Streptosporangium sp. NBC_01755: one gene and its partner. The protein of the gene in region 1 interacts with the protein of each later gene in a pairwise test. Links are inferred from orthologs where the notes say so. Each region holds a gene or a part of one and is shown in the gene's direction. Other genes may lie near its edges.

The links.
Region 2: the proteins of def (region 1) and OG884_RS16110 interact in binary tests that used the Escherichia coli proteins (3 or more experiments, as listed by UniProt). The link is inferred for Streptosporangium sp. NBC_01755 from one-to-one orthologs.

What each region holds. Positions count from the first base shown.
Region 1 is NZ_CP109131.1:1,437,298-1,446,333, forward strand. What follows is about bases 1,990-4,697. They hold def (peptide deformylase), read left to right. Parts: upstream 1,990-2,953; coding sequence 2,954-3,442; downstream 3,443-4,697. Other genes in these bases: OG884_RS06400 (GNAT family N-acetyltransferase), read left to right, coding at 1,990-2,056; OG884_RS06405 (hypothetical protein), read left to right, coding at 2,239-2,385; OG884_RS06410 (ribose-5-phosphate isomerase), read right to left, coding at 2,389-2,856; OG884_RS06420 (aldehyde dehydrogenase family protein), read right to left, coding at 3,563-4,697. Also shown: OG884_RS06395 (PP2C family protein-serine/threonine phosphatase), read right to left, coding at 1-708; more of OG884_RS06400, read left to right, coding at 827-1,989; more of OG884_RS06420, read right to left, coding at 4,698-4,972; OG884_RS06425 (mycothiol-dependent nitroreductase Rv2466c family protein), read right to left, coding at 5,234-5,854; pepN (aminopeptidase N), read left to right, coding at 6,075-8,642; OG884_RS06435 (hypothetical protein), read left to right, coding at 8,903-9,036. UniProt on the Escherichia coli protein: Removes the formyl group from the N-terminal Met of newly synthesized proteins. Requires at least a dipeptide for an efficient rate of reaction. N-terminal L-methionine is a prerequisite for activity but the enzyme has broad specificity at other positions.
Region 2 is NZ_CP109131.1:3,458,984-3,468,311, reverse strand. The notes cover bases 3,741-6,740. They hold OG884_RS16110 (aspartate-semialdehyde dehydrogenase), read left to right. Parts: upstream 3,741-4,706; coding sequence 4,707-5,774; downstream 5,775-6,740. Other genes in these bases: OG884_RS16105 (hypothetical protein), read right to left, coding at 5,840-6,598; OG884_RS16115 (aspartate kinase), read left to right, coding at 3,741-4,710. In the rest of the region: OG884_RS16135 (DNA polymerase III subunit gamma and tau), read left to right, coding at 1-1,332; OG884_RS16130 (YbaB/EbfC family nucleoid-associated protein), read left to right, coding at 1,862-2,215; recombination mediator RecR, read left to right, coding at 2,219-2,818; OG884_RS16120 (DUF5063 domain-containing protein), read left to right, coding at 2,811-3,344; more of OG884_RS16115, read left to right, coding at 3,436-3,740; OG884_RS16100 (TetR family transcriptional regulator), read left to right, coding at 7,110-7,784; OG884_RS16095 (bestrophin-like domain), read left to right, coding at 7,866-8,633; OG884_RS16090 (hypothetical protein), read right to left, coding at 8,712-9,328.

The sequences.
Region 1 (9,036 bases):
GTGCAGGTAGGTGTTGCAGGCGGGCAGGAAGGCGTCGACCGAGCCGAGCAGCCCGCCGAAGGTGCCCGACAGCAGCAGCGCCCGGGTACCCGCGTCGACGCCCTTGCCCGACACGTCGACCAGGGCGAGCTCCATCGTGTCACCCTCGCGGATGGAGACCAGGAAGTCGCCTCCGAAGGAGGATCCTCCGGCCTGCTTGAGCACCACCTTGGAGCCCCACTCCTTGGGCAGCGGGGGCAGGTCGCTCTGGCTCTTGAGGCGGTCGCGCAGCTCCAGCAGCATCGCGTCGCCGCGCAGGCCCTGCACGCCGAGCTTGCCCCGGGTGCGGGCCATCAGCGCGGCCAGCACGGCGGTGAAACCGAAGGTGACCAGCAGGCCGGGACCGATGTAGTCCACCCCGCGCACCACGGCCACGTAGATCAGCGAGGCCGCGACCGCGCACAGCAGCTTGACGAGGCTGTTCAGCCGGAGCTGGAGGCCCGCCATGAGGGTGATCGGGATCATGAGAGCCGGGGAGAACCACTCCATGGACACTTTCGCGGCCAGCACACCGATCAACAGGGTCAGCAGGATCAGGGTGATGAGCAGGTTCCGGTCGCGCGCCAGGGGGCCGCGGCGCAGTAGACGCACCATGGGAACGAGAAGCGGGATGCGGACCAGGAATGCACGGAGCGCCGGGGGGAGCAGCGGCACCGGACGGGAACTCATGATGCGCCTGACTGTATCTGGCTATCCCCCCTTTAGGCGGCCAACTTGACCAATGCCTTGATCACTAAGCGTGGATATTAGCTGGCCGGAACTGTTTGTCCCATCTACCGTGTGAAAAATGACTCTTAGCCTGCGTCCGATCACCGAAGCCGACTGGTCCGATTGGATGACCGTCGATGAGGAGGCGTTCGGCGCCCCCATCCCCCCGCACCGGGGGGAGCTGTACAGGGGCGTCACCGAGTTCGACCGCTCGCTCGGGGTGTTCGACGGCGATCTGCTCGTGGGCACCACGGCGGTGTGCAGTTTCACCATGACCGTACCCGGCGGCCCGATCCCGGTCGGCGGCGTCACCGCGGTCGGCGTGCTGCCCTCCCATCGCCGCCGGGGCGTCCTCTCCTCGCTGATGACCCGCCAGCTTTCCGACCTCCACGAGCGGGGTGAGGCGGTCGCCGCGCTCTACGCCTCCGAGGCCGCGATCTACGGGCGCTACGGCTACGGCAGGGCCGCGGACAGCCTGGTCTTCCGGATCCCCACGGCGAAGGCGGCCTTCACCCGGCACGCCCCCGTCGATCCGGGCCTGCGGTTGCGCGTCGTCAGGCCCGCGGACGCCAGGGCCACCTTCGAGAAGGTCCACGAGTCGGCGCTCGACGAGCGTCCGGGACTGTACGCCCGCACGCCCGCACGCTGGAACTCGACGCTGACCGACCACGAGGCCGACCAGGGCGGCGCCGGACCGTTGCGCGCCGTGATCGTCGAGGACGACGCCGGTCCGCGGGGCTACGCGCTCTTCAGGATCAGGCAGAGCTGGACCGAGGACGACATCCCTGACGGCGAACTGCAGGTCAAGGAGCTGTTCGGTCTCGATCCCGCCGCCTATGCGCTGCTCTGGCGGCACGTCCTGGACCGCGACCTGGTCTCGCAGGTCACCGCCGGGAACCGTCCCTCGGACGACCCGCTGATCCACTTGCTGGCCGAACCCCGCATGCTTCACGCGCGCTGGCTGGACGAGCTGTGGATCCGCGTCGTGGACGTCGAGCGGGCCCTTCCGGCCCGCGGCTACTCCGCGCCGGTGGACGTGGTGATCGAGGTCGAGGACGACGTGTGCCGATGGAACGCGCGCCGCTGGCGGCTGACCGCCGACACCTCCGGCGCCCGCTGCCTGCCCTGCGACGACCCGGCCGACCTGGCGCTGCCCGTCTCCGTGCTGGGCGCGGCCTATCTGGGCGGGCGCCCGCTGGCGGCGCTGCGGGCGGCGGGGGCGGTACGCGAGTCGCGCGCCGGGGCCCTGCGGGAGCTGTCCACCGCGATGTCGTGGGATCCCGCCCCCTGGGGCGGCACGGTCTTCTGACCACGTCTTCTGAGCACGGCCGCAGCTGCCCGGCCCGCCGATCAGGTCGGGCCGGGCCGCGTACCCGGCCCGCCGATCAAGCCTGGCTGGATCAGACCGCGTCCGGATCAGGACGGCCCCGGAGTGGGCCCGCCCGGACGGGCCTGGCGGGCAGGACGGGCCTGGCGGGTTATGGTTGCGGCATGGCACTGCAGAGCTTGCAGATCACCGCGATCACCGCGATGCGGGCGCGAGACGTCTCGCGCCCGACACCCGAGCAGCAGGAGAGCGCGGACCGCCGTCCCCTGCGCGACGAGACGCCCCACAAGGAGCCCACGCGCAAGCGGTGAGGACTACGGCAGCGGCGGGAGCTGGCCGATGGTCTCGTACGAGGTGAGCTGTGCGATCCGGCGGTTGTGGCGCTCGGCCCCGGAGTACGAGGTGTTGAGGAAGACCTCGACGAACCGGGTCGCCTCCTCCTCCGTGTGCATCCGCGCGCCGACGCCGACGACGTTGGCGTTGTTGTGCTCGCGGGCGAGCCTGGCGGTCTCCTCGCTCCAGGCCAGGGCGGCGCGGACGCCGCGCACCTTGTTCGCCGCGATCTGCTCGCCGTTGCCCGAACCGCCGATGACGACCCCCAGGCTGCCCGGGTCCTCCACGACGCCCTGGGCCGCGCGCAGCACGAACGGCGGGTAGTCGTCCTCCGCGTCGTAGAAGGAGGGACCGCAGTCCACGACCTCGTGGCCGTGCTCCTTCAGCCAGGAGACGATGTGGTTTTTGAGCTCATAGCCGGCATGGTCGGCACCGATGTAGACGCGCACTCACACAGTTTCGCAGGTGTGCGCGGGCGGCTTCACTCGGCCCCGGCTAGAGTAACAGTCCCTATGCTCACACAACCCTTACAAGAGAGAACCTCACATGCGTGACATCCGAGTGGTCGGTGACCCCGTCCTGCGCACGCCCGCCGAGCCGATCACCGACTTCGACCGTGATCTGCGACGCATGATCGACGAGATGTTCGACGTGATGTACGCCGCGCAGGGCGTCGGCCTGGCAGGCCCGCAGATCGGCGTGTCGAAAAGGATCTTCGTCTACGACTGCAGCAACCGCAAGGGGCACGTGATCAACCCTGAGCTGACCGTGGACGACGACTCCGAGGTCCTCGACGAGGAGGGCTGCCTTTCCGTTCCCAGCCGCGAGACCGGCACCCCGCTCTACGCCAGAACGCCCCGGGCCGCCGGCGTGACGATAAGCGGCCTGGATCGGCTGGGGCGACCGATCCGGGTCAGGGCCCGCGGCCTGCTGGCACGCTGCTTCCAGCACGAGACCGACCACCTCGACGGCATGCTCTACGTGGACCGGCTGGCCAAGGACGCCGCCAGGAAGGTCCTGCTCCAGGCACCCTGATCCGGTGGGGCGGCACGTGGGTGCGTCCCCCCAGACCGGGGTGGCGTCCGGCACCTGCTCCAGGCACCCTGACCCGGTGGGGCTGCCCGGGTCGGGTGCGGAGGTCCTCGCCCGACGCCCTCAGAGCTGGATTGCCTTGATCTCCAGATACTCCTCAAGGCCGAACTCACCCAGCTCGCGGCCGAGGCCCGACTGCTTGTAGCCGCCGAAGGGGGCTCGCGGATTGAACCGGCCACCGTTGATCGCCACCTGGCCGGTGCGCAGCCGTCGCGCGACCTCGATCGCGCGCTGCTCACCACCCGCCCACACCGCGCCGGCCAGGCCGTACCGCGTGCCGTTGGCGATGGCGACGGCCTCGTCCTCACCCCGGGTGTAGGGGATGATCGTGAGGACCGGGCCGAAGATCTCCTCCTGCTCGATCACCATCCCCGGCTCCACCCCGGCGAACACGGTGGGCTCGACGTAGAAACCGCGATCCATCGGCCGGTCGGTGCCTCCGGCGACCAGCCGTGCGCCCTCCTCCTGGCCCCGGTTGATGTAGCGGACCACCCGGTCACGCTGGGCCGCCGACACGAGCGGGCCGAGCCGGGTCGCCTCGTCGAAGGGGTCGCCGACCGTGTATCTCCGCGCGGCCTCGACAGCGAGCAGGACCGCCTCGTCGTACTGGTCCCGGTGGACGATCATGCGGGTCCAGGCGGAACAGGTCTGGCCGGAGTTGAGGAAGGCGTTGGCCACCGTCGCCTCGGTCGCCACCGGAAGATCGGCGTCCGGCAGGACCAGGCTGGCGGACTTGCCACCGAGCTCCAGGGCCACCCGCTTGATCGTCTCGGCCGCGAGCGAGGCGACCCGGCGCCCGGCCCCGGTGGAGCCGGTGAACGACACCATGTCCACCTCCGGGTGGGTGACCAGGGCCTCACCCACCACCGGGCCGTAGCCGCTGAGCATGTTGAAGACCCCGGCGGGCAACCCGACCTCGTCGAGGATCCCGGCGAGCGCGAAGGCCGCCAGCGGCGCCACCTCGCTGGGCTTCAGCACGACGGTGCAGCCCGCGGCGAGCGCGGCGCCCACCTTGCAGACGACCTGGTGGAGAGGGTAGTTCCAGGGGGTGATGGCGGCGACCACCCCGACCGGCTCCCTGAAGACGCGGGAGTTGCCGACCTGCCCGCCCTCGAAGTCGTAGGTCTCGGCCAGTTGGGCGTAGGAGGCCAGCACCCCGGCCGGCATCAGTGTCTGCACCCTCATCGCCACGCCGTACGGCGCGCCCATGTCCGTGGCGATGATCCTGGCTATCTGATCGGAGCGTTCTCGTATCAGCTCGGCGGCGGCGGCGAGGATCCGGCCTCGCTCGGCGGGGGGCGTCGTGGACCAGGAGGGGAAAGCCTCGCGTGCGGCGGCCACGGCGACCTCGACGTCGGCGGGCACCCCGGCGGGCACCCTGTCGATCAGCTCCTCGGTCGCCGGATTGATCACGTCGATGCTCTCGCCCGACGCGGAGGGCTGCCAGGCTCCGTTCAGATAAAGGTGACGCATGCCTCTCATCCTTGCGTGCGTGCCGTTCCTTCGCGAGGGCGCGGCGGGTGCGGCGAGCGGACGGAGATCACCGTTACCCGAGAGCTCAGTCGTGATTCCACTGGTCACGGCACCTGGTCTGACGTCTTCCGGCTCCCGGCCTACGGCGCAGGTGCGGCCTGACACACCCTGCCCTCCCCACCTTCCCTGCCCACCGCGGTCGCGCGCGGCGGGCGGGGAAGGCGGGGAAGGCAGGGAAGGCGGAGAGGATTGAGCCGCGGATCAGTCGAAGATCGGGCGCCGGTCCCTGGAGCGCTTGAGCTCGAAGAATCCGTCGGTGGCCGCGACCAGGCGTACCCCGTCCCAGAGCTTGCCGGCGTCCTCGCCCTTGGGCGCGGGCGAGATGACCGGGCCGAAGAAGGCGACGCCCTCGACCGAGATCACCGGGGTGCCGACCTCCTGGCCGACCCGCTCGATGCCGTCGTTGTGCGAGGCGCGCAGGGCCTCATCGAACTCCTCGGAGTCCATCGCGTCGGCGAACGCGCGGTCGAGCCCGGCGGCCTCCAGGGCCTCCTCGACGGTCTCGCGGAGCGTGTCAAGCTCCTTGGCCCTGCCCTGGTTGTGAAAGCGGGTGCCAAGCTCGGTGTAGAGGCGGCCCACCGTCTCGGAGTCGCACTTCTCCTGCACGGCGGTGACAACCCGGACCGGGCCGATGGCCAGAGCGATCATCTCGCGGTATCCGTCCGGGACCTCCTTGCCCTCGTTCAGCACGTTGAGGCTCATGATGTGCCAGCGCGGCTCGATCGGCCGCACCTTCTCCACTTCCAGCAGCCACCGAGAGGTCATCCACGCGAACGGGCAGAAGGGATCAAACCAGAGGTCAACGGGGGTTCGCTCAGTCATCTTCTCGGCTTCCTGGTCGTAAGGCTTCGTCGGTAGCGACAACTCGGACGGCAGAGTTCCCTATTCCATGGGTGGATTAATACCTTGACATGCAGCTTTATCCTCAGATCTAGTGATCAACCCGCAGGCTGTTCCAACGCCGCGCGTCGTGGCCTTACGTGGCAGGATTCAGTCACCCCTTAGCAACGGAGCGGGGGGAAGTTGTGAAGAGGGAGCGGTAGTGGCAGGCAATCTGACCCGTGACGAGGCGCGCGAGCGCGCACGGCTGCTCAGCGTGCAGTCCTATGCGGTGGAGCTCGACCTGACCGAGGGTGAGGAGCGCTTCGAGAGCGTCACCACGGTCCGCTTCACCAGCACCCGCCCGGGTGCCGAGACATTCATCGACCTGGCCGGCGCGAAGGTGCGCAAGGCCGTCCTGAACGGCGTCGAACTGGACCCGAGCGGCTACGACCCGGAGACCGGGCGGCTGCCGCTGCCGGGTCTGGCCGAGAGCAACGAACTGCAGGTGGACGCCGACTGCTCCTACACCCGCACCGGCGAGGGCCTGCACCGCTTCGTCGATCCGGTCGACAAGAGTGTCTACCTGTACAGCCAGTTCGAGACCGCGGACGCGCACCGGATGTACGCCTGCTTCGACCAGCCCGACCTGAAGGCCACCTTCGAGCTGACCGTGCTCGCGCCGTCCCACTGGGAGGTCATCTCCAACGCGGCGCCCGACTCGGCTGAGGAGCTGGCGGAGTACCACGGCAAGCACGGCGCGCTCCAGGCGGCCAAGCGCTGGCACTTCCCGCCCACCCCGGTGATGTCGACCTACATCACCGCCCTGTGCGCCGGGCCGTACCACAAGGTGACCTCCGAGCACGACGGCATCCCGCTGGGCCTGTACTGCCGGGCCTCGCTCGCCGAACACCTCGACCCGGAGAACATCTTCGAGGTGACCCGGCAGGGCTTCGACTTCTTCCACGAGGTCTTCGACGTCCGCTACCCGTTCGGGAAGTACGACCAGCTCTTCGTCCCCGAGTTCAACGCCGGGGCGATGGAGAACGCGGGCTGCGTGACCTTCCTGGAGGACTACGTCTTCCGTTCGCGCGTCACCGACGCGATGATCGAGCGCCGCGCCGAGACGATCCTGCACGAGATGGCGCACATGTGGTTCGGTGACCTGGTCACCATGCGCTGGTGGGACGACCTGTGGCTGAACGAGTCGTTCGCCACCTACGCCTCGGTGCTCTGCCAGGCCGAGGCCACCCGCTGGGGCCAGGGCGCGTGGACGACCTTCGCCAACGTCGAGAAGTCCTGGGCCTACCGCCAGGACCAGCTGCCCTCGACCCACCCGATCGCCGCCGACATCGTCGACATGCACGCGGTCGAGGTCAACTTCGACGGGATCACCTACGCCAAGGGCGCCTCGGTCCTCAAGCAGCTCGTCGCCTACGTGGGGCTGGACAACTTCCTGGCCGGGGTCCGCGACTACTTCCGTGAGCACGCCTGGGGCAACACCACGCTCGCGGACCTGCTCGGCGCGCTGGAGCACACCTCGGGGCGCGACCTGTCCTCCTGGTCGAAGGAGTGGCTGGAGACCTCCTGGGTCAACACGCTGCGCCCGTCGTTCACCACCGACCCCGAGGGCCGTTTCAGCGATTTCGAGGTGCTCCAGGAGGCCCCTGCCGACTACCCGACGCTGCGCTCGCACCGCGTGGCCATCGGCCTGTACTCCCTGCGGGACGACGAACTGGTCCGCGTGAGGCGGGTCGAGCTGGACGTGGTCGGTGCGCGCACGGCGGTGGCCGAGCTGGTCGGCGAGGTCCAGCCGGATCTGATCTTGATCAACGATGACGATCTGACCTATGCCAAGGTCAGGCTCGACGAGCGGTCGCTGCAGACCGTGGTGAACGGCGGCATCGGCAAGTTCACCGAGTCCCTGCCCCGTGCACTGTGCTGGTCGGCCGCCTGGGACATGACCCGCGACGCCGAGATGTCCGCCCGCGACTACCTCGCCCTGGTCGTCTCCGGGGTCAAGTCGATCACCGACATCACGGTCACCCAGACCGTACTCCGCCAGACCCGCCTGGCCATCCAGCAGTACGCCGACCCCGCCTGGCGCGACCAGGGCATGGCCCGGCTGACCTCCGCGCTGCGCGACCTGGTCGTGGGCGCCGGGCCCGGCTCCGACCACCAGCTCGCCTACCTGAACGCACTGGCGGCCACGGCCACCTCCACCGAGGACCTGGCGTTCCTGAAGGGGCTGCTGGACGGTGAGACCGTGCTCGACGGCCTCACCGTCGACACCGACCTGCGTTGGACACTGACCGGCGCCCTGGTCTCCGGTGGCCTGCTCGGCGAGGAGGACATCGCTCAGGAGCTGCTGCGCGACGCCACCGCGGCGGGCGAGCGCTCCGCCGCGCTCTCCCGTGCCTCGATCCCGACGGCGCAGGGCAAGGTGAACGCCTGGACGGCGATCACCGAGGGCAAGCTGAGCGGCGCGCTGCTCCGCTCGACGATCGTCGGCTTCATGGATCCGCGCCATCCGGAGCTGCTGGAGCCGTACGTGGCGAAGTACTTCGAGGAGATCGGCAGGATCTGGAAGTCCTGGACCTCCGACAGCGCCCAGAACTTCGCCAACGGCTGCTACCCGGCTCTGGCCATCTTGCCCGAGACGGTTGCCAGGACCCAGGACTTCATCTCGTCCGACCAGCCGCCGCACGCCCTGCGGCGGCTGCTGCTCGAGGGCGCCGACGGTATCAGCCGCGCCCTGCGCGCCCAGGCCAAGGACGCCTCCGCGAGCTGACCCCCGCGGAGACCGGACGGATACCCCTCGCCGTGACGGCGAGGGGTATCCGTCCGGCACGCCTTCACGGGCCGCCGGGGCCACGCGGCCCTGAGCACCTCGAGGCGAACACTGGTAGAGATAGGTGTTAACCGCAAGAAACGCCCCGTGTCCGGCTCCGTATCGACAGCAGTCCCTTCATTCGCCGGTTGTCGAATCCTCGGTGGGTGTGGAGGCCCCGGGCACCGGCCCCGGGAAGAAAGTCAAGAGAGGGTAATCCCGTGGAATCGGCACGTGATCTGCTCATCTCCCTGGCCAGGAGGTATGCCTTCGGTGATGTCGGAGCCCTCGCCTCCGGTGTCGTGGCGGACGCGGGCGACATCGAAGCGGCCTGCGAGTTCGGCCAGCGACTGCT
Region 2 (9,328 bases), 2.0 Mb from region 1 along the record:
GGCCACGACCCCCGGCGGTTCGCGATGGACCTGCTGGAGCGCTTCCGCGACCTGGTGATCCTGGCCAATGTGCCGGAGGCGGCCACCAGCGGGCTGCTCGACCGGCCGGGCGACGAGTTGGAGCGGCTCCAGGCCCAGGCGGCCTCGATGGGCCCGGCCGAGTTGACCCGTGCCGCGGAGATCCTCAACGCGGGCCTGATCGAGATGCGTGGTGCGGCCTCGCCCCGGCTGCTCCTTGAGCTGATGTGCGCCAGGATCCTGCTTCCCGGCGCGGCGCAGGGCGAGGCGGCGCTGCTGGCACGCCTGGAGCGGCTGGAGAAGGGCGGGGTCGTCGTACATGCCGCTCCGCAGGTCGCGGCTCCGGCACCGGTGGTTCACGCGGCGCCCTCGCCGCAGGCGGAGCGGCCCGCACCGCCCGTCGTCAAGGCACCCGCCGAGCCGTCCGGTGGCCAGGGCGACGACTGGCCCGTGGCGGTCAGGCCCGGCGCGCCGGCTTCGGGACAGCAGGCTCAGACGCCCGTCCAGCAGGCTCCGGACATGCCCGCACCGGTCGATGCGGCGGCAGCGCCCGTGGCGGCGTCCGGTTCCCGGGGCGGGGCTGTGCAGCAGGCGTGGCCCCAGGTGCTCGCCGCGCTCAAGCGGCGCAGCATCGTCGTGTGGGCCAACGTCAACACCAACGCCCAGATCGTCGGGGTCGAAGACAAGATCGTAACTCTGGGGTTCGCCCAGGTCGGCGCGATGAAGAACTTCACCGGGGGCGGCAAGGACGCGGTCGTCGCCGCGGTGCTGCAGGAGGTCCTGGGCGGGACCTGGAAGGTCGAGGCCGTCGTCGGCAACGGGCCCGCGCCGTCGGGCGGTGGCCGTGCACAGGCCCCGAGACAGTCTCCGGCCCCCCGGCAGCCCACGCCCCAGCCACCGCAGGCGCAGACGCAGGCGCCCACCCCCGTTGCTCCGCCCGCGCCGCAGGCGGAGCGGGAAACCCCGGCGCGTCAGGCCCTGCCCGCGACGGACGATTCCTGGCCGGACGCCCCCATGCCGGAGGACCCGGGCTCGCCTCCTCCGCCGATCTCCGGGTCCGGTCCCGGCCTGGCCGCCGCTCGCTCGGCAGCCAAGGCCGCGGCTCAGGCCGGCCCACGGGCCGTGGCCAAGACCGGCACCAAGGCGGCCTGGCCCGACGCGGTGCCCGCCCGCGGCAATCGCGGCGCCGCCCCCGACGCCGACGAGGTCGACCCGCTGAACGACGCGGACGCCGACGTCGACGCGCTCACCGGGATGGCCCTCATCCAGCGCGAGCTGGGTGGCCAGATCATCGGCGAGATCGACCACACCTGACGGGCTCCGCGCTGAGCTCGCCATCCGTGCCACCCGGGGTCAGGTTCGCCGACGGCATGCGGTCGTCGCCTCCCCGGCAGCTGCGAGGTAGCGCTCACCCGGAGCTTCACCGTTGATCAGAGCTTCGTGCAGGCGTCGCAGCCGTGACGCGTAGGAGTCGAGATCGGCTGTCTGGGCAGCTCTCATGTGGCTGTCGCGCACATATCCCCCCGGAATAGAGCCGATGGCCGAAGCATCGGGGCTCAAGGACCCCGCACGCAACCCGTTCGATCAAAGAGAGTGTGCGAAACGTGAGTGAACGATCGCAACGTGTGTGCAACCTGTGGGCGGTTACCTTTCGATCACACGTCGCCGTGTGCGGCCGCTCCGGGGCGTGTCATGTCGGGCCTCGGACGTCTGGAGGGGGCCCGGGGCCCGACGGAGGTTTAATCCCCATCCTCAGGGAACCCGTGCTCACTTCAGTACAACACCCGGCTCGGAACCCGTAGGCTCGTGACGACCGATGTCACGAATGAGGAGCACAACGACGGTGAACCCAGGGGATGTCAACCTGCAGCAGCTGCTGGAGCAGGCACAGCTCATGCAGCAGCAGCTTGTGAGCGCCCAGCAGGAGCTGAACGAGGCGGAGGTCCAGGGCTCCGCGGGCGGCGGCCTGGTCGTGGCCACGGTCAACGGCGGGGGCGAGTTGCTCGAACTCGAGATCAGCGCCGAGGCCATCGATCCCGGTGATCCTCAGGAGACGGCGGACACCATTGCCGACCTGGTCATCGCGGCCATCCGCGACGCCGTGCGTGCCGCGGCCGACCTGCAGCAGGAGAAGCTCGGTCCCCTCGCACAGGGGCTGGGAGGCGGGGGCGGGCTCGGCCAGCTTCCCGGGTTCTAGGTCATGTACGAAGGGGTCGTCCAGAACCTGATCGACGAGCTGGGGATGCTCCCCGGCGTCGGTCCCAAGAGCGCGCAGCGCATCGCGTTCCACCTGCTGGCAGCGGAGCCGGCCGATGTGAAACGGCTCGCGCACGCTCTGCTGGAGGTCAAGGAGAAGGTCCGCTTCTGCCGGGTCTGCGGCAATGTCGCGGCGGAGGAGGAGTGCCGGATCTGCCGTGACACCAGGCGCGATCCCCACGTGATCTGCGTCGTCGAGGAGTCGAAGGACGTCGTGGCCATCGAGAAGACCCGCGAGTTCCGAGGCCGTTACCACGTGCTGGGCGGGGCGATCAGCCCGATCGACGGTGTCGGCCCCGACGACCTGCGCATCAGAGAGCTCGTGACCCGCCTGGCGGACGGCCAGGTCACCGAGCTGATCCTCGCCACCGACCCCAACCTTGAGGGGGAGGCGACGGCGACCTATCTCGCCCGTCTGGTCAAGCCGATGGGACTGAAAGTGACACGACTGGCCAGCGGTCTGCCGGTAGGCGGTGACCTCGAGTACGCGGACGAGGTCACCTTGGGCCGCGCGTTCGAGGGAAGGAGGCTCCTCGATGTCTGATGACGCGTGGAGTGCTCTCGCGGAACGGATCGCGGAGCACGCGAAGAACTACATCGACGGCCTGACCCGCCTGGCGGGTGGTGAGGGCGGCGACGCCATCCTGCCCCTGCTGCTGGTGGAGGTCGCGCAAGTCAGCTCGGCCGGCGCGCAACTTGGCGCGAGCCAGGACGTGATCCTGTCGGGCAACTGGGAACCGCACCTGGGCGAGGACCCGGACGTCGACGCCGTCCGAACGGCTCTGGCCGAGCGGCTGGGTCCGGTCGACGACTACGCCGAGGTCTTCGACCCCTACAAGGACACCGTGGTCACCCCGTACCGGCTGTCGGACGACCTGACGGCGGTGGCCGCCGACCTCCTGCACGGTCTGCGACACCACAGTGCGGGTCGCCCGCTGGAGGCTCTCTGGTGGTGGCAGTACTCCTATTTCAATACCTGGGGAAACCACGCTGGAGCGGCGATGCGGGCACTTCAGGCCCTTGTCGCCCATACCCGGCTTGATGTCGCCGAGGAGCGCACAACCGTGTGATCGTCCACATACTGAGCCACATCAGAAGGTCTCAACTAGGGCGCCAGTAGACTGTGAACTCCACAGCCCTAGATTGCTTCGGAGACATCTCGTGGCGCTCGTTGTTCAGAAGTATGGTGGTTCGTCCGTCGCCGACGCGTCCTGCATCAAGCGGGTCGCTCAGCGGATCGTCACGACGAAAAAAGCCGGCAACGACGTCGTGGTGATCGTCTCGGCCATGGGCGACACGACGGACGAACTACTCGACCTCGCCAAGCAGGTCTCGCCGCTCCCGCCTGCCCGGGAGCTCGACATGCTGCTTACCTCGGGTGAGCGCATTTCGATGGCGCTGCTGGCGATGGCGATCGCCAACCTCGGCCAGGAGGCGCGCTCGTTCACCGGCTCCCAGGCCGGCGTGATCACCGACTCCTCGCACGGCCGCGCGCGCATCATCGACGTGACGCCCGGCCGGATACGCGGGGCGCTCGACAGCGGCCAGGTCGCGATCGTGGCCGGGTTCCAGGGTGTCTCCCAGGACACCAAGGACATCACCACGCTCGGCAGGGGCGGTTCGGACACCACGGCGGTCGCGCTCGCCGCCGCCCTGAACGCCGACGTGTGTGAGATCTACACCGACGTGGACGGCGTCTTCACCGCCGACCCCCGCATCGTCCCGACCGCCCGTAAGATTCCCAGGATCTCGTACGACGAGATGATGGAGATGGCGGCCTGCGGTGCGAAGATCCTGCACCTGCGCTGCGTTGAGTACGCTCGCCGTTTCGGCCTGCCGATCCACGTCAGAAGCTCGTTCAGCACCAAGGAAGGCACGTGGGTCGTCTCCGACCCCGACAGCGAAGGAACAGAGATGGAGCAGCCGATCATCTCCGGCGTCGCGCACGACCGGAGCGAGGCCAAGATCACGGTTGTCGGGGTGCCCGACAAGGTCGGCGAGGCTGCGACGATCTTCAAAACGCTTGCCGACGCTGAGATCAACATCGACATGATCGTGCAGAACGTGTCGGCGGCGACGACCGGCCGGACCGACATCTCCTTCACACTGCCCACGAGTGACGCCTCCGCGGCGCTCACCGCGCTGAAGAAGATCCAGGAGCGCATCGGCTTCGAGTCGTTGCTCTTCGACGACCAGATCGGCAAGGTCTCGCTGATCGGAGCGGGCATGCGCTCGCACCCCGGCGTCACCGCGACGTTCTTCGCCGCTCTCGCCGACGCGGGGGTGAACATCGAGATGATCTCCACCTCGGAGATCCGTATCTCGGTGATCGTCGGACAGGACGAGGTGGACACGGCGGTCAGCGCCGCGCACCGCGCGTTCGACCTCGACGCCGACCAGGTTGAAGCCGTGATCTATGGAGGTACCGGGCGATGAGCCGCAAGCCCACCCTTGCCCTGATCGGCGCGACCGGTGCCGTCGGCACCGTGATGCGCGACATCATCTCCGGCCGTGAGAACGTCTACGGGGACATCAAGCTCGTCGCGTCCGCCCGCTCGGCGGGCAAGGTCCTGCGGGTCCGCGGCGAGGACCTCGTCGTCCAGGAGCTGACCCCCGAGGTCTTCGACGGCGTCGACATCGCGATCTTCGACGTGCCGGACGAGGTCTCCGCGACGTGGGTGCCGATCGCCGCCGAGCGCGGCGCCGTCGTCATCGACAAGTCGGGCACCTTCCGGATGAACCCCGAGGTCCCGCTGGTCGTGCCGGAGGTCAACCCCGAGGCCGCGCGTGAGCGGCCGCTGGGAATCATCTCCACCCCCAACTGCACGACCCTGTCGATGATGGCCGCGATGGGCGCCCTCCACGAGGAGTACGGCCTGCGCGCGCTGGTGGTCGCCTCCTACCAGGCGGTCTCCGGCGCGGGCGTGGCGGGCTCGGCACGCCTCTACGACGAGGTCGAGGCCCTGGCGGGCGACCGCACGGTCGGGCAGACCGCCGGTGACGTGCGCAAGGCCCTGCAGAACAAGCTCGGGGACGCCGAGTCGCCCTTCCCGGCGCCGGTGGCGTTCAACGTGGTGCCGTGGGCGGGCTCGCTCAAGGACGGCGGCTGGGCCTCCGAGGAGATCAAGCTCCGCAACGAGTCGCGGAAGATCCTCGGGATCGGTGATCTGAAGGTCTCGGCGACCTGCGTCCGCGTCCCAGTGATCACCACTCACTCGCTGGCCGTGCACGCGACCTTCGAGCGTGAGATCACCGTCGCGGACGCCCATCGGATCCTGGAGGCCGCTCCGACCGTGGTCGTCATGGACGACCCGGCCAACGGTGTCTTCCCGACCCCGGTGGACGTCGTCGGAACCGACCCCACCTACGTGGGCCGAATCCGCCAGGCGCTCGACTTCCCCAACACCCTCGACCTGTTCGTCTGCGGCGACAACCTTCGCAAGGGCGCGGCCCTGAACGCGGCGGAGATCGCCGAGCTGGTCGCGGCCGAGTTCGGGTGACCTTCCCGGCCGTGTGGCGGCACCGGATGCCGCCGCACGGCCCTTTGCGGCAAAGGACTCGCGGGTCAGCGGAAGAGGATGTCCCAGTGGTCCGTCTCGCGGGCGTAGAGGGTGCCCGAGGTCGCCGATTCGCCGTACAGGGGGGCTCCGTCGCCTCGCACGCCCTGTGATGGATGGTTCTTCGTGATGTAGCGGTTGATGCACGCGTTGGGTTTGATGTCCAGCTTGTAGCCCGCGTAGTGGCTGTAGGGACCCGGGGCATGACCCACCTCGGTGCCGCCGGTGACGACCAGGGGACAGCAGCTGCGGCGCTTCAGCTCGATCACGTCGGAGACGGTGGCGGCCCGGACCGCCTCCAGCGAGGTGCAGTGTTGGTTGCGGCGGTTCGCGCATTTACCTGAGGAGCTCCAGGTCAGGCCCGCCGCCCGCAGGCGCTGTTTGGCGTCGGCCTGTGCCAGCCGCACCGGCTGGCGCTGCTTGGCCTGCCGCGCCTGAGGGGGGTGGGCCTCGGCCGCGTTCTTGGGGGCGGAGGGGGCCTGCTCCGCGAAGGTCTCGGGGCGGGACCGTGCCTGGAGGGCCCGGGTCTCCCGGGGGCTCTGAAGTGTGGTTTCGGGGATCAGGGGGGCAGCCTGTTCCGGTGGTGTGCCCGCCCGGGCGATGTCCCTCGCCTGGAGGGAGAACGCGGCCTTTCCGCCGTGGCGGACTGTCCGGTGGTAGAGCCCTCGGACGTAGCCCTGGGCGGTTTCCAGAGTGCCGATGTCGTACGATCCGATGATCGTGGACCGGCGTGCCTCCGCCGGGCCGGCCGTGATCGGCCGGCTCACGATCGTGACGGTGGCCGGTGCGTGTCCGCTCTCCGCGGTCGCGCTGTCGTCCTGGGCCGATGCGATGAAAGATATCTGCAGAGCGAGCAGTGCCCCAGCGGTAAACCGGGCAGCTCGCCGTCTACAGGGACGTGTCCCCATTATGTATCCCTTGTCGCGGGAGCCCTTCCGCCAAATGGATCAATCCCACCCCCGAACCCGGATGATCCCTACCGAAGGGTTGTTTTTGCCCGGTAATGGGGATCATCGTGCGGCTCGATGACCTGCTGAGGCGGGGGCGTACGGTGATCGGCATGATCGGGTCCGCCGTGGGCGGCTGCCGCCGGGCGCACGGAGATGAGAGCGGTGTGGCAATAGTTGATATGAGTGGCGGGGACAATGTGGCGCGCCTAGTGTCGTCGACTGGGGCTTCTCCCTGGTGACGCGGGACGGATGATCTAGGGTTCGTCCAGTGGAGAGAGACCAGCCGAGCCCGTTCTCCCAGCTCCAACCGATAGGTGACAGGTGCTCTATGGCCGAGCCGCCCCCGAGAAGCCGTGGATCAGACAGGACCCGTGAGGTCATCGTGGAGACGGCCCTGCGGCTTTTTCGCGAGCGAGGGTACGAGGCGACCACGATGCGGGCCATCGCCGCCGAGGCCGGGGTGTCGGTGGGCAACGCCTACTACTACTTCGCCTCGAAGGAGGTCCTGGTCGAGGCCTATTACGACCGGGCTCAGGCCGAGCACGAGGCCGCGTGCGAGAAGCTGCTGGCCACCGAGCACCGATTCGCCGCACGGTTGGAAGGTGTGCTGCGGGAGTGGGTGCGGGTCTCCGAGCCCTACCACGAGTTCGCGGTGAAGTTCTTCAAGCACGCTGCCGAGCCGAGCAACCCGCTCAACCCGTTCAGCGCCGAGTCCTCGCCCTCCAGGGACGCGTCGATCGAGATCTACCGGCGGGTCGTGGAGGGATCCTCCGGCCGGATGGACGCCGAGTTGCGGGCCGAGCTGCCCGAACTGCTCTGGCTGATGTCGATGGGCGTCGTCCTGTTCTGGGTGCACGACGACTCGGCGGGATGCCGACGGACATATCGGTTCATCGAGCTCATCGTGCCGCTGGTGGATCGGTTGGTGGGGCTCTCGCACCTGCCCGGCCTGCGCGGGGTCGCCCGTGACTTCATCGCGGGGGTTCACGAACTCCGCGAGTGAATACCGGCGGAACTCCAGGAATCATCGTGTCGATCTGATTACTCTGAGTGGCTGATTCGATGACGGATTCAAGGGAGTCCCATGGGTTGGGTAGCCGTGCTGGTGGTGCTGTCCGTCGCGATCCTGCTGATCGCGTTCCGCGTGCTGAGGAGGAAGGGGCGGGATGACGACGGGCACGGCTCGTCGTCCATCGACTTCTCCGCCAACCTCGCCCTCGCCGTCTATCTGCTGGTGCTGGCCTACGCCGCGGTCCTGTGCCGGGACGGGCTCTGGACGACGGAGGCCGACGTCCAGGCCGAGGCCGAGAGTCTCACCGAGATGTACTGGTCGGTGGCACCCATCCCCGAGGCGGCGCCCGTCAGGACCCAGATCCGCCAGTACACCGCGCAGAGCATCGACCTCGACTGGCCGCTCATGGCCGACCGTGAGATGTCCCCGCTCCCCGGGCAGACCCTCGCCGACATGCGGGCCTCGGTGCTCCGGCTCCAGCCGATCGGTGACGCGAGCAAGAACCTCCAGCAGGACGCGCTCGACCGGATCTCCGAGATCTCCCACGCTCGAACCGTAAGGAGTGACGACGCGAGCACCGGCCTGGAGGGCATCTTCGTGGCCTTGCTGATCCTCTCCGGGCTGCTGGTGATCGCGCTGCCCTGGACGCTCAGGGTGCGTCCCACGTTCCCGTCGATCATCGCCGATCTGGTCCGGGTGGGCGTGGTCGTCATCGGGGTGTGCTTCATCATCCTGATCAGCCACCCGTTCAGCGGTCTCGGCGCCGTCGAGCCTGACGCGTTCAAGGCCGCGCAGCGGCAGTACGACCAGATCGACGGCCGGTTTCCCGACCAGCCGTAACTCGGCGCGTCCAGAATCGGAGACGCCCGCCGGTGGATCTTCCACCGGCGGGCTCGGCCGTCCCAGGTGCCGCCCGCGCTATCCGCGGCCCCTGTGGTTGAGGGCGGCGACCGCGGTGACCGAGATCACGCCGGTGAACATCACCAGGAGGACGAGCCTGCGGTCGGTGCCCTTGCGCCGCTCGGCGTAGCGGTCCAGCACCAGTCGCTGCCGCAGCAGGGGGGGAGCGCTGTGGCGCGTCACCGGTGCGGGCCGCGGGGGGCGGGTCCGGGGTGGCGTCGGCGTGACGACCGCCTTGGGGACGTAGGCGGGCGGGGCGGGCGGGAGGGGCCGGGGCCGGGTCGGTGAGGGAGAGGGGGGCGGCGGGGTCGGTGAAGGCGCTGTGGGCGTCGGCGACTCCGGTTCGGGCTCGGGTGTCGGCTTGGGCTTGGGTTTTGGCTCCGGTTCCGGCTTGACTGGAATGTCTGCCGGATAGCCCGGTTTCTTTGGCGGCTCCTTCGGATGATCGGTCTCCGGCGGGAACACCGTTGGATAGTCCGGTTCGGGTTTCACCTTGATGGGAAACGCGACAGGATCCCCGGGCTCCCGGTTCACCCGGGGAGGTGCTGTCGGGTAGTCGGGCTCGGCTTTCATCTCGGGTGGCGGCGTGGCCGGGTATCCGGGCTCCCGGCCGGCCTGGGAGGCAGTCGTCGAGT